One region of the Sutcliffiella sp. NC1 genome, then DNA from elsewhere that is predicted to be linked to it. Evidence: riboswitches for the same ligand, from Rfam matches in the RefSeq annotation. Region 1 holds a riboswitch; each other region holds the start of a gene.

Region 1 (4,258 bases):
ATTCATTGTTACCTTTAGCACTGAACCTTCTAGAGATTCTCCAAAGCGGCTAGAATAAGTATGAACAACGTACGTATATTCACCAGGTAAAACATTTGAATAAGTAACATTTGTTCTAGATGTCGTACTTTTTAAGATTTTCTCTCCGCCTACAACTTCGTACACTCTATAATTGGTTGTAAATAATGCTGCATCCCAATTTAATGTAAAGCTAGTTGGATTATTTATAGACTGAATTAAATTTTCTGGTGGTTTAACAACTGGGTGTTCTAAAGTGAAAGATAATTGACTGCCTTCTTCGGACTCTCCAAACCTAGTAGAAAAGGAATGTACTACATATTCGTAATTTTCTTCTGGCATATTTGTAAAGGTTACATTAGTGTTCGTTCTTGTGCTTACCAACACCTTTTCTCCATCTACAATTTGGTATATCTTATAGTTATTTGTATTAGGTGTAGTATCCCAGCTTAAAGCGATATCATTTCCATTATTTATTTTATAACTAAAGTTATTCGGCGCATCCATATCTACTTTTTCTACCGAGAAAGTAACAACACTACCGTCCACCGACTCACCAAAGCGGTCACTAAAGGAATGTACCTCATACACATAGTCACCTGCAGGCATAACAGGATAAGTAACGCTTGTACCAGTTACGGTACTAACTAAACTTTTCCCTTCATCGTTAACTTGATATATTTTATAGCTTGTTGCGTAAGGGACAGTCCCCCAAGATAAAACAATATCGTTATAGTTCTGGATTTTGTAGGTGAAATTAGCTGGTGCTGACATCGTGATTTCACTTACATTAACATTTAGCAAACTTCCTTTTTCGGACTCTCCAAAGCGATCATTGTTAGAACGAACTTCGTATACATATTCACCTGGAGATTGATTTGTAAATGTCACTTTATTATCAGTAACAGTGCTTTTTAAAACTCTTTCATCATCTAATATTTCATAAACATGATAATTTTTTACGAAAGGAATAGCATCCCATTTAAGTGACACATCGCTTCCGTTAACTAATGAATACGTAAAATTTTGTGGTGCTGTCATTAACGGATAAGTAACTTCCACTTCGACTATATGTGATAATGATGATTCACCATATAAAGAATGTGAAGCAGAAACAGCATATGTATACAGTCCTTCAGGGGCATTATTAACTTTGTATGTAGTTCCAGCTTCAGTTGCTATTAATGAAGCATCGCCTTCTGAGGAAATTTCAAAAACATGATACGATTCTGCATATGGAGAAGCTTCCCAGTTAAGTACAATATCGTTACCGTTTTCCACCTTATGAGTTATCGTCGATGGTGATTCCATAGTTGGATATGTAACATCAACACTAACTGGTGCACTTGGTCCAGATTCCCAATCTCCATTTAATGTAGAAATAACATATCTGTAGGACCCTTCCTCTAAATCATTCAAAGTGAAATTAGCAGCTGTTGTTTCCCCTAGTAATATCAACTGCCCTTCTGTAATTTCATAAACATGATAGCCTGTTGCTCCGTGAACAGAGTTCCATACTAACTTAACATCATCTGGCGTTATATATTCCGCATCTATATTACTTGGAGGTAACATATTGTTATCGGAATTGGCAAACGCATCTACAACTGGAAGTAACGATTGAGCAACCATAAGAAATAATGCTAATAACGTAAACTTCCTAAAAAACGATTTTTTCATCCTTTTGTCCTACCTTTCATTATTTTTGACCAAATAAAAAAGAACCTTCTACAAGGTTCATAGGTTAGGAACTATGATTCCTTGTGGCAACCGGCTGCCATCCACGTGTTATTTATCACGCAGAACAGGCCCTTGGCTTTGCGTCTCATAGTTTCCTATGATTTGCCTTTTTCACTTGGTATTTATTACTATAATAATAGGATAATAGATTTATCAGGTTAAATGAATGGGTACTTTAGACTATATTTTATCTAAAAACTTTTTTAAAAAAGAGTAAATAGACTTAACTTTTTGGCTAGAATAATAAAACATACCAAAACACTTCAAAATACAGGGATTAATCCCTATATTAATTCAACATAATTTCTATCGTTAATAGATAAAATGAATGTTTTAGTTTTGGGATTATTAAAAAAAGAACTTCTTGAGTAACTTCGACCTTCTTCAGATTCACCGAAGCGATAATTTCAAAAAACACATTCTCTCCTTCTGTTTCGTTTGAAAGAATAGTGGTCAAATAAATCACTGTCCTTATTAACCCTTTTCTCCACGCTCTATAACTTCGTAAATTCGTAATTTATATGTTTATCTTGGAAGGTGTACCAGCAGAAATTCCCCTATGCCTTCTTTTTTTCACGGAGATTAAGGTACTTGAATGGAAACTATTCCACTTCTTCCTATGTAATTTGCTGTTACCGTGATCGTCATTCCTGGCTTGGTACTTGGCGATAGGGTTATCGTTCCTGACGGATTTACCGTGGCATAAGAGGAACTTCTTGTATAGCTGGCTTTTTCTGTTAGATCCTCTGTGCTGCCATCGCTATAATAGCCTATCACTTTGAACTCTTTCGTTTCTCCTGGACCCATCTCCACCGAGACTTCTTCGAATGCGATATTTTCTAACGCTACACTAGTATCTTCTACTGTGATTTCCTTTGTTCCACTTTTTCCTTCATATTTGGCCGTTACTGTAATCGTCATTCCTAGTTTTGTACTTGGCGATAGGGTTATCGTTCCTGACGGATTTACCGTGGCATAAGAGGAACTTCTTGTATAGCTGGCTTTTTCTGTTAGATCCTCTGTGCTGCCATCGCTATAATAGCCTATCACTTTGAACTCTTTCGTTTCTCCTGGACCCATCTCCACCGAAACTTCTTCGAATGCGATATTTTCTAACGCTACACTAGTATCTTCTACTGTGATTTCCTTTGTTCCACTTTTTCCTTCATATTTGGCCGTTACTGTAATCGTCATTCCTAGTTTGGTACTTGGTGATAGGGTTATCGTTCCTGACGGACTTACCGTGGCATAAGAGGAACTTCTCGTATAGCTGGCTTTTTCTGTTATATCTTCTGTGCTGCCATCGCTATAATAGCCTATCACTTTGAACTCTTTCGTTTCTCCTGGATCCATCTCCACCGAAACTTCTTCGAATGCGATATTTTCTAACGCTACACTAGTATCTTCTACTGTAATTTCCTTTGTTCCACTTTTTCCTTCATAATTGGCCGTTACTGTAATCTTCATTCCTAGTTTTGTACTTGGTGATAGGGTTATCGTTCCTGACGGATTTACCGTGGCATAAGAGGAACTTCTTGTATAGCTGGCTTTTTCTGTTATATCTTCTGTGCTGCCATCGCTATAATAGCCTATCACTTTGAACTCTTTCGTTTCTCCTGGACCCATCTCCACCGAAACTTCTTCGAATGCGATATTTTCTAACGCTACACTAGTATCTTCTACTGTGATTTCCTTTGTTCCACTTTTTCCTTCATATTTGGCCGTTACTGTAATCGTCATTCCTAGTTTTGTACTTGGCGATAGGGTTATCGTTCCTGACGGATTTACCGTGGCATAAGAGGAACTTCTTGTATAGCTGGCTTTTTCTGTTAGATCCTCTGTGCTGCCATCGCTATAATAGCCTATCACTTTGAACTCTTTCGTTTCTCCTGGACCCATCTCCACCGAAACTTCTTCGAATGCGATATTTTCTAACGCTACACTAGTATCTTCTACTGTGATTTCCTTTGTTCCACTTTTTCCTTCATATTTGGCCGTTACTGTAATCGTCATTCCTAGTTTGGTACTTGGTGATAGGGTTATCGTTCCTGACGGACTTACCGTGGCATAAGAGGAACTTCTCGTATAGCTGGCTTTTTCTGTTATATCTTCTGTGCTGCCATCGCTATAATAGCCTATCACTTTGAACTCTTTCGTTTCTCCTGGATCCATCTCCACCGAAACTTCTTCGAATGCGATATTTTCTAACGCTACACTAGTATCTTCTACTGTAATTTCCTTTGTTCCACTTTTTCCTTCATAATTGGCCGTTACTGTAATCTTCATTCCTAGTTTTGTACTTGGTGATAGGGTTATCGTTCCTGACGGATTTACCGTGGCATAAGAGGAACTTCTTGTATAGCTGGCTTTTTCTGTTATATCTTCTGTGCTGCCATCGCTATAATAGCCTATCACTTTGAACTCTTTCGTTTCTCCTGGACCCATCTCCACCGAAACTTCTTCGAATGCGATATTTTCTAACGCTACACTAGTATCTTCT
Region 2 (4,258 bases), 1.6 Mb from region 1:
TTCCATTTTCTCCTTCAAGTCATCCAAATTCATCGAATGGTCATCATTAACTTTTACACGAATCATATTATTAATGCCGATACCTGTTGCCTCGACAGACTTATAGAGACTATAGTGAGATAACTCTGAACAGAAACAATATAAATTGTTCGGTACCCCTATTTTATTGGACTGTGGAAAGCGCCTAGTTATGGCAAGTCGTAATGAGTTGAATACCGCACCTTGGCCCCCCCACGTCGTATAGCCAGCACTTTCGTTCGAGTCGTAACCAACTACTTTAGATAACATACTCGTAATCTTCACTTCTGCACTAGCTGCTGCTGGACCTTCGACATCCCATAAGCTATTACCGTTCGTTAGAACCATTACTAAATTTCCAATAATACTAGCGATGTTTGGAAGTGGTGCAGCATTCGCTACATAACTACTATTTACAAAACGATGTCCTTTAACAAGCTCTAACAGCTCGTCAATCGTATTTTCCATTGATAAGCCCGCACTCGGTACCGATGAATGTTCCATAAGACGATTATAATAATCCTCACTGTAAACCGGCATTTCACCTAGTGTTAACTTAGAAGGATCTTTTAGTTCATCTATTTTTGATAGAATCGTTTGAACATAGTTTCCTAATTCCTCTCTCTGTTTCTCGTTTCCGTCCACACTTGGAAACAACTGTTGAAGTTCACTCATTGTTGTCATATTTTTTACCCCCATTTATTTAAAAGAACCACTTTAATACACCAATAACATCTAAGAACACAATAATAATGGCAACAGGTGTAAAATATTTCAATAAATAATACCAAACGTTAAAAATACTAGCTCTTATATTAGATCCTGCTCGCAATTCATCCATCAATTCACTTTTCGATACTTTTAATGGAATAAAAATTGCTAGGAGTAACGCTCCTAACGGCATTAATATGTTACTAACGGTAAAGTCGAACAGATCAAAAAATGTTTTATCAAAAATAGTTACATCTGCCATCACTCCATACGATAAACAGGAAGGAATACCAACGATAAAAATAAGTATTCCAACAAGCCATGTTGTTTTTTTCCTTTTGCTATTATCTTTTTTCGTAAAAGCAGCCACAATAATTTCAATCATAGAAAATGCCGATGTTAAGGCAGCAAATAAAAATAAAACTAAAAAGGCAAGAAAGAAAAACATTCCTAACGGTAACTGTGAAAACACCGCCGGTAATACAGCAAAAATTAAAACCGGTCCTGCATCTGGTTCCAATCCGAACGAAAATACACCTGGAAAAATAGCTAGTCCCGCTAAAAGAGCAATCACAATATTAATGATAACGATAGATAATGCTGAAAACGGAATATTTTGTGTTTTAGGTAAATAAGAAGCATATGTCACCATGACGGATACCCCTAAAGAAAGGGTAAAAAACGCCTGGCCAAGTGCGAATAAAATACTTTCTGACGTTAGTTTAGAAAAATCAGGAATCAGTAAAAATTTCACACCTTCCAACGCTCCATCTAAACTAAGGGAGCGAAAGACGATGACGATAAATAATACGAGTAAGGCTGGCATCATTATTTTACTAGCCTTTTCAATTCCTTTTTGAACACCTTGTGATACAACAAGTATCGTAATAAACATAAATAATAGTTGGCCTAATAGAGTCCAAAACGGCTTAGAAATTACTTGACCAAAAAGTGGTCCGTATTCAGCTTGAGATAGACCGTTCAAACCGCCTGCGAAAACTTCTATTATGTATAGAATGATCCAGCCCCCAACAACACTATAAAAGGACAATAGTAAAAAGCTAGTGAACACACCTAGTTTTCCGATCACATTCCATTTTGAATTTGGGGCAAGCTTCGTATAAGTCGAAACTGCATCACTTTGAGCTTTACGACCAATTACAAATTCTCCGACTAAAAGTGGCAATCCTAGAAATAACGTAAATAATAAAAAGACTAGTAGAAATGCTCCTCCTCCACCAGTACCCGCTACATAAGGGAACTTCCAAATTGCCCCTAAACCAATTGCTGAGCCAGCAGCGGCCCAAATAAAACCAATTTTTGTTTTCCAATGCTCTTGTTGTGTCAATTACTTTACCTTCTTCCTTTAAAACATTAAACAGCGATAGATACCATTCTATTAAAATACTACGGATACTCCTTGATATAAAATCATAAAAAAATGCCCACCTAAATAAGGTGGACATTGATGATTAGCAGATCAAAAATAAGTATATCCAGCCTGTTCGGTAACCCGGCGACCTTAGAGGTATCTCCTTAGGCCCGTAGCTTTGCGTCTCCACTTTTCAATGGATTTGCCATTATCGTAGGTATCTTCTTTTTTGCACCATTAAGTATAACATAAGTATAATCGGCATGTTGACAAATATGTTTATAAGTCTTTAGAACTAAAATAAGCATCTTTACCGTTACTTATTAACTATATCACCTATTTCGTATACTTCCCCATAAGCCGGTAAGAGCTGTTGCCCATTCTTTGGTTTCAATCTTTCAGGATAAAAGCTATGAAGGGGTATGAGTACTTTTGGGTCAAGTTCATCAACAATATACTTTAAATGCTGAGGTAACGCATGCCCTCCTGAACTTACTTCTACTCTTTCTAAAGAAAGTAGTGATAATATTTTCTCTAGATTATGGAATGCCGGGTCATAATCACCTAAAGGAACGCCGTTGGAGTGGATGTATACTCCATTTTCAACGTGTAGATCAAATAATTCTATTATATTCTCATAACTGTTTTGAACGAAATATCTGCTTGGATTCTCATTAATTTTTTCTTTATTTATGAGTGGATATTTTTCCAACAATAGTTTTTGCCAATCGAGCAGCTTGTTTTCTCTTATCATAGTTTTTAGCTCTTCTGATTCGAATATGTAAAAGTGACATTGTGGTAAAAAAGTATGAGCAAGTTGCGCTGTTTTTATTTCTAGAACCACTTTTCTTTTAGCCTCTTCTCCTGCTTTACACATACCGTTAATGCGTTCCATATTTCGATGGTAAATATTAAAAATACCAATACCCTCTGACTCTTTTAACATTTGTGCAACATTAATTTGTAGCTTCGTTTCCGTAAGGAGTTTATCTGGCAATTCATTGTTACTGACTAAAAGATGTTCCGCTAATTCCTCTTCACTTTTTAATGTTGTTCCTTCGATAATAACTGCATCATACCTTAATTCTTTTGCCTTTTGTAAAAACTCCTCCATCACCTCTGGTGAAGAGCCGTGCAATCTAAAATCACCTGTATAAATAATTTTTGCATCAGGAGTTTCTAGATGAAATGCGCACGCCCCGATAACATCATGATCAACAGAAAGAGGTGTTACTTTTATTTCTCCTATATGAAAAGATTGATCGTACTCACAAGATTGGTACGACCTTACACCAGGTACACCTTCCCCGATTAATTGTAACTGATTATATAGATTTCGAGATTGTTCCGTCATATAAACTGGAATAGAAGGATCAATACATCCGATAGCTCCCATATGATCTAAATGCAAATGAGATATTAAAACAGCTGTTTTTCCCTCATATTCTTCCGCTGAAATAACATTATCACTCGCTAAGTGCTTCTTATTGTATATTCCTTCAATTTTCGGTATCATACGTAGCTTTAAGTAGTCTCGAACTATCGCACTATTACGCACCTTCACTTGTCCGTCAAAAATAGCTGTCCTCGGGTCAAACGTTAATCCAAAGTCAAAAATAACACGCGATTGCCCGTATTGTAATTGAATAATGGTACCGCCAATTGTTTTTAATCCACCAAAAAATTGAATCAACGTTTTACTCATTCTTCGACATCCTTTTCTTTTATGTAATTGTATTCGAAAAAAGAGGGTGTCCCACTTATCATTGGGACACCTTCTATTATATGTTTTTATTAGTTTCCTAACTCGCGATCCGCTGCTTTTTCCGCAGCTTCTAATCCTTCTTCCACTGTTAGTTCACCTAGGAACACTCTGTCGATTTCTTTTGCAACAGAATTTTTCAATCCATAAGCACCGACAATACGTGGGTCGAAGAAGCCTGCATCAAATTGCTGTTCTCCTACGCCATATTCCGGATTTTCGTCTGTATATTGCTTCCATTCACTACTTTCTAAAGCCGAGTAACGTACTGGTAAGTAACCAGATTGCATTGCCCAATATGTTGTGTTTTCTGTATTAATTAAAAATTTCATGTACTCAAATGCTGCTTTCTTTTCTTCATCAGAAGCACTAGCGAAAATAGATACGTTTGTTCC
Region 3 (4,258 bases), 2.1 Mb from region 1:
TGTCGAATACCTATCGTTATCCTAGGAGTTATGCAATAATACTTTTGAACTATTCCCACCATTACTTTTGTATATTTTAAGGAGTATAATTATTATGCAAAATAGCGATAATTTAAACGATTTAATGAAAAAAATATATTACGTAAGAAAGAATATGTTAACCTTAGCATCACAATTCGGTTTGGGTGACAACAGAACCATTTCATGTAGTCAAGAACTTGATAAATTAATAATTAAATATCAGAAGCAAAGAGTGAGCTAGTAATAAATCAAATCTTTCTCTTGTTTGTCGTTTCTAAACGATCAACCTTCCCGCCAAGTACAATAACAGATATTTCACCATATTCAGGTAGGTCATGCTCTATTAATCTACCGTCTTTTATCACATACATTTTTTTATTATTTGTTAGATCTATTTCTGCCTTTAATTTTCCGTTCACCAGGACCCCTCCTAATGTTATAATTGAGTTGGTTGGGTCAGGAGAAATCCTGGCTTTTTTATTTTGGTACTGTAGGTTCGTTAGCTTCTATTATTGCTACCAGTTTTATTAAATCCTCTTTAAGTTGTGCTGGATGCTCTTCATAATGCCCATCTTCTTTGTTTAGTATCATATTGATTACCTTGACTTTAATTTCTGTTAATTCTAATTTGTTAACCCAATCCATGTTTATCACCTCGTTTACAGTTTGGTGAGTAATGGATTTATTTATGCTCTTCTCTTTTTTCGATTCCCAGCATGCCTTATTCTGGTTCTTTCACTGTAGGAATTCAAATCAGAGTATGACGTCCCCTTTGGTCTTTCGGTTGGCTTAATTGGATGCTTTTTTATATATTCAAGTCGTTGTTCTTCTGTCATATACCAAACCTTAACCTTGCCAATCACTTAGTATTACTCCTTCACCTTTTTCTAGAACTGCGCATTAATTAATTTTTTTTGCTCCTACTTAATCTGTATTTATATTCCGATATTGGAAATAATTCAATTGTAGGAGGTTATAAAATGTTTGAACAATTACAAGAGCTTAACAAGCAAGCAAATAGAATTGAAACAGAATACTGGGTAAACCACGATTTATTCTCATGACAGTGGTGGTTTATAGTAATAATAAATTTGTTATTTTTAGTTTTATTAATACTTTTCATGGATAAGCAAAGAATTCAAATTATCACCATTGCTTTCCTATTCTCATTTATCTTGGTTGGAATAGTAAACGAACTTGGAAGCTTTTATGGATGGTGGAGTTATCCACACCAATTCATCACGGCTCTAAAAACAATGAATGCAGTAGATTTTTTGACTGTACCTGTAATAATTACTTTGTTTTATCAGACATTTGGAAAGTGGAAAATTTATTTGATAACAACAACTGTATTTTTTTAAATTCTATCTTTTGTAGGAATACCGATATTCGTTTATTTTGACTTCTACAAACTCCATAACTGGAATTACTTTTACTCTTTTCTTACTTTACTACTGGTTTCAATACTAGTTAAATTATTTACTAATTTTTTAATTACGAAATCAAAATCTCAATAAATGTCCATCTTTTTCGGTGGTCTTTTTATGTCGTAATTTTTGTCTAAGGTTTCTCAAATCACTTAATCCCTTATAACCAATGAATATTATTTCTACATTTTTCTACATATTTCTACATTTATGTCGATAGATTATTAAGGGCAAATTTTACGAAAGTAAAAGACGCAAAGCTACGGGCCTAAAACAATTACTTGTCATGGTGGCCGAGTTGCCAGGATTTCATGTCCTGTATTTTATTTACCTTTTCTAATTTGCCTAATTTAGTAAAGGTGGTACTTATGAAGAAAGTTCTTATAGTTGATGACTCCAAATTTATGCGCAAATTACTTAAAAGGCTAGTCGAAAAAGGTGATTATCAAGTAATTGCTGAAGCTTCTAACGGTCAGGAAGCTATTGAAAAGCTTCAAGAATTTAGTCCTGATATTACTTTGTTGGATATTACTTTACCTTGTATGAGTGGACTAGAAATTCTAAAAAAGATAAAAGAACAAGATCCAAATTCTAAAGTCGTTATTTGCTCTTCACTAAGCTACGAATCACTTGTTGATGAATCAAAAGGTCTTGGTGCGAATGCTTTTATAGTGAAACCAAATTTTGATGATTTATTATCAACAATTGATCAGATTAGCTCTTAATTTCGAGAGAGCGCACACTCTCTCGAATCATATCTTTAGACCAAAATCAGCTTTTATCAAGTTGCCCTGAACTTCGTAAGATAGGTCTCTATCTTTAACACTAGTAAGCAATTTTTCTACCTTTTTATCAGTTTCAAATTTCTCCGCGCATCCTTTAGCAAGTGCTGTTATTTCAGTAACACTCATACCTTCGCGTAATAGTCCTCCAACCGCTAACGCCATATATTGTTCAGCTTTTAACTCCGCTTTTATCTTCACCAGCCAACCAACTCCTTTGGTAAGCGTTCCGTTAGTTCCATGAACCACTCTTGGTCGTTCATAGCAAGTGCTATATCGATTAGAACGTGTAAATCGACTTCTTCCAGTGAAGGTTCTGCTTTGGAGAGGTTTTCTATATCAACCCATTCCACTCTTCTAATTCTTGATCCATTTCCATGCTTTAGAAAAACGACCTTTGCAATATTTTCATCTTCCTTAACAATTGAAACAAAACCTACTGAACCCTTAGCTTTTGGATTATAACCAAAGCTAATATGTGAAAGTTCTACCCAATCACCTTTTTGAAATTGACCGTCTTCCAGTTTGATAGTCTCGGTGTTCATTACGATTCCCTCCCCATTTTAGGAAAATCATTTTCCCAACGTCTTTTCCATTCTTGCAACGCCTCTTCGTTTCCGTTTTGGCATAGTTTGACTAACTCTATCAGTGATACTTTTTCTAAGCTCATTGAAACTCTCCGATTCTACTAATTCTTCTCGTAACACTTGCTTCTGCCATTCTAGTTGTGAGTTGTTATCCTGAGACATGTACTCACTTCCTTTCAAAATAGGCTTAGTTGTTCATATTCCGTTGGCTCTGGTTCCACAAACATTTCTTCAAGATCAACTTCTTTTATGCTTAAAACCTCATAGGAAGAATCATCTAAGGTAACTTCTTCAAAGTTTGAAAACCAATCCAATGGGAAACAACCTCTTAATCTACTAAGCTCTGAATCCTTGTAAAAATTAGCATGTGTTCCTTTTACCTTGAGGAAATATTCCCCTAGCTCCACTCCTTTGTAACCCTGCTCACGATACACTAGCTGTGCTTTATAGAGCTTTTCTTTATGTAGTTCGTGATTAGCAACAATTTCAAACCGTTCAGCATGGTAACAACCTCTGTGAGCATCTTTATTAGGGAAACTTGATACGTAATAATGTTCAGGGCCATTCGGAAAGAGGTAATACCTCTCTCCATCCTTCAAGAGCTCCGAACTATCCGCCTTTACGCAAACACCCTGTAGCATACCAATACCTTCTTTCTTGCCTTATTTTCGGTATCTCCGAGCCACCTAGCTTTTTGCAATCAGTACCGAAACGACTCGAGCAGTGATTATAAAGTGAGCATCTGTTCATACATGTCATTATCCTGTCCTCTTTTTTCATCCAATCAGTTCGAATATCTGATATGATTACATTCATGTTCCTTTCAACTCCTGGACAGTAATATCAATTCCGGGAATTTCACCGTATAGTTTGATTGCAGTCACTTTTGATACCTGATTGTCATCATGCCAAGCAAGTTTGTTTAGTGCATCGAAAACACCTTTTACTAAATTGTCTGCATCAGGCTTCTTGATGTGATATTCCCCTAATGCTGCAGCCTGCCTCTTCTTGCTCCAACTTTTCGGTATTGGCATCGTAAACCATATTTCTACTGCTATTGGACCATCCAGTAGTGTTTTCTCCTTCAACTGCTGTTTGGCATTCCACTGGATAAAGCTTTTGTAAGCTAGATACCTTTGGGCATTGGGTTTAACAAACTTTCCTCTTCCCGTCATTCTTACGGCTCCCATTGGCTCAATAGGAATTGATAGTTTAATAGCCATTGTCCTGTCTCTCATGATTCATTTTGTTTTTGGCGAAGTATGCTTCCTCAATCTGTTCGAATGTAAAGCCAAATTGAATCATTCCGATTGCAATAAAGAGAAACCATGCTGTTCTAAAACAAAACTCATGTTTCGAATATGTTAGAAAGAAGTTAGGTTCGTTTTTATCATGTGACATTTTGGCGATGAAGGACTTGAGTTCTAAATAAACACCATTA

Evidence for each region. A riboswitch is a leader RNA that binds a small molecule or an ion and turns the genes downstream of it on or off. The one in region 1 is predicted to bind cyclic di-GMP.
Region 2: another riboswitch for cyclic di-GMP. It lies ahead of O1A01_RS04245 (sodium-dependent transporter); the one in region 1 lies ahead of O1A01_RS21900 (OmpL47-type beta-barrel domain-containing protein).
Region 3: another riboswitch for cyclic di-GMP. It lies ahead of O1A01_RS07275 (response regulator); the one in region 1 lies ahead of O1A01_RS21900 (OmpL47-type beta-barrel domain-containing protein).

What each region holds. Positions count from the first base shown of each region.
Region 1 covers NZ_CP115153.1:4,198,091-4,202,348, forward strand. Annotated here, with positions in the region: gene O1A01_RS21900 (OmpL47-type beta-barrel domain-containing protein) at 1-1,698, opposite strand, end outside; cyclic di-GMP riboswitch class I at 1,781-1,875, opposite strand; gene O1A01_RS21905 (Calx-beta domain-containing protein) at 2,341-4,258, opposite strand, start outside.
Region 2 covers NZ_CP115153.1:847,434-851,691, reverse strand. Annotated here, with positions in the region: gene O1A01_RS04250 (pyridoxal phosphate-dependent decarboxylase family protein) at 1-693, opposite strand, end outside; gene O1A01_RS04245 (sodium-dependent transporter) at 722-2,077, opposite strand; cyclic di-GMP riboswitch class I at 2,234-2,318, opposite strand; gene O1A01_RS04240 (MBL fold metallo-hydrolase) at 2,418-3,806, opposite strand; gene O1A01_RS04235 (ABC transporter substrate-binding protein) at 3,896-4,258, opposite strand, start outside.
Region 3 covers NZ_CP115153.1:1,400,167-1,404,424, reverse strand. Annotated here, with positions in the region: gene O1A01_RS25340 (aspartyl-phosphate phosphatase Spo0E family protein) at 95-262, shown strand; gene O1A01_RS07290 (DUF3954 domain-containing protein) at 270-440, opposite strand; gene O1A01_RS07285 (hypothetical protein) at 499-666, opposite strand; gene O1A01_RS07280 (hypothetical protein) at 708-884, opposite strand; cyclic di-GMP riboswitch class I at 1,668-1,754, shown strand; gene O1A01_RS07275 (response regulator) at 1,817-2,173, shown strand; gene O1A01_RS07270 (hypothetical protein) at 2,201-2,431, opposite strand; gene O1A01_RS07265 (IDEAL domain-containing protein) at 2,428-2,775, opposite strand; gene O1A01_RS07260 (hypothetical protein) at 2,803-2,979, opposite strand; gene O1A01_RS07255 (hypothetical protein) at 2,994-3,458, opposite strand; gene O1A01_RS07250 (RusA family crossover junction endodeoxyribonuclease) at 3,630-4,040, opposite strand; gene O1A01_RS07245 (dUTP diphosphatase) at 4,030-4,258, opposite strand, start outside.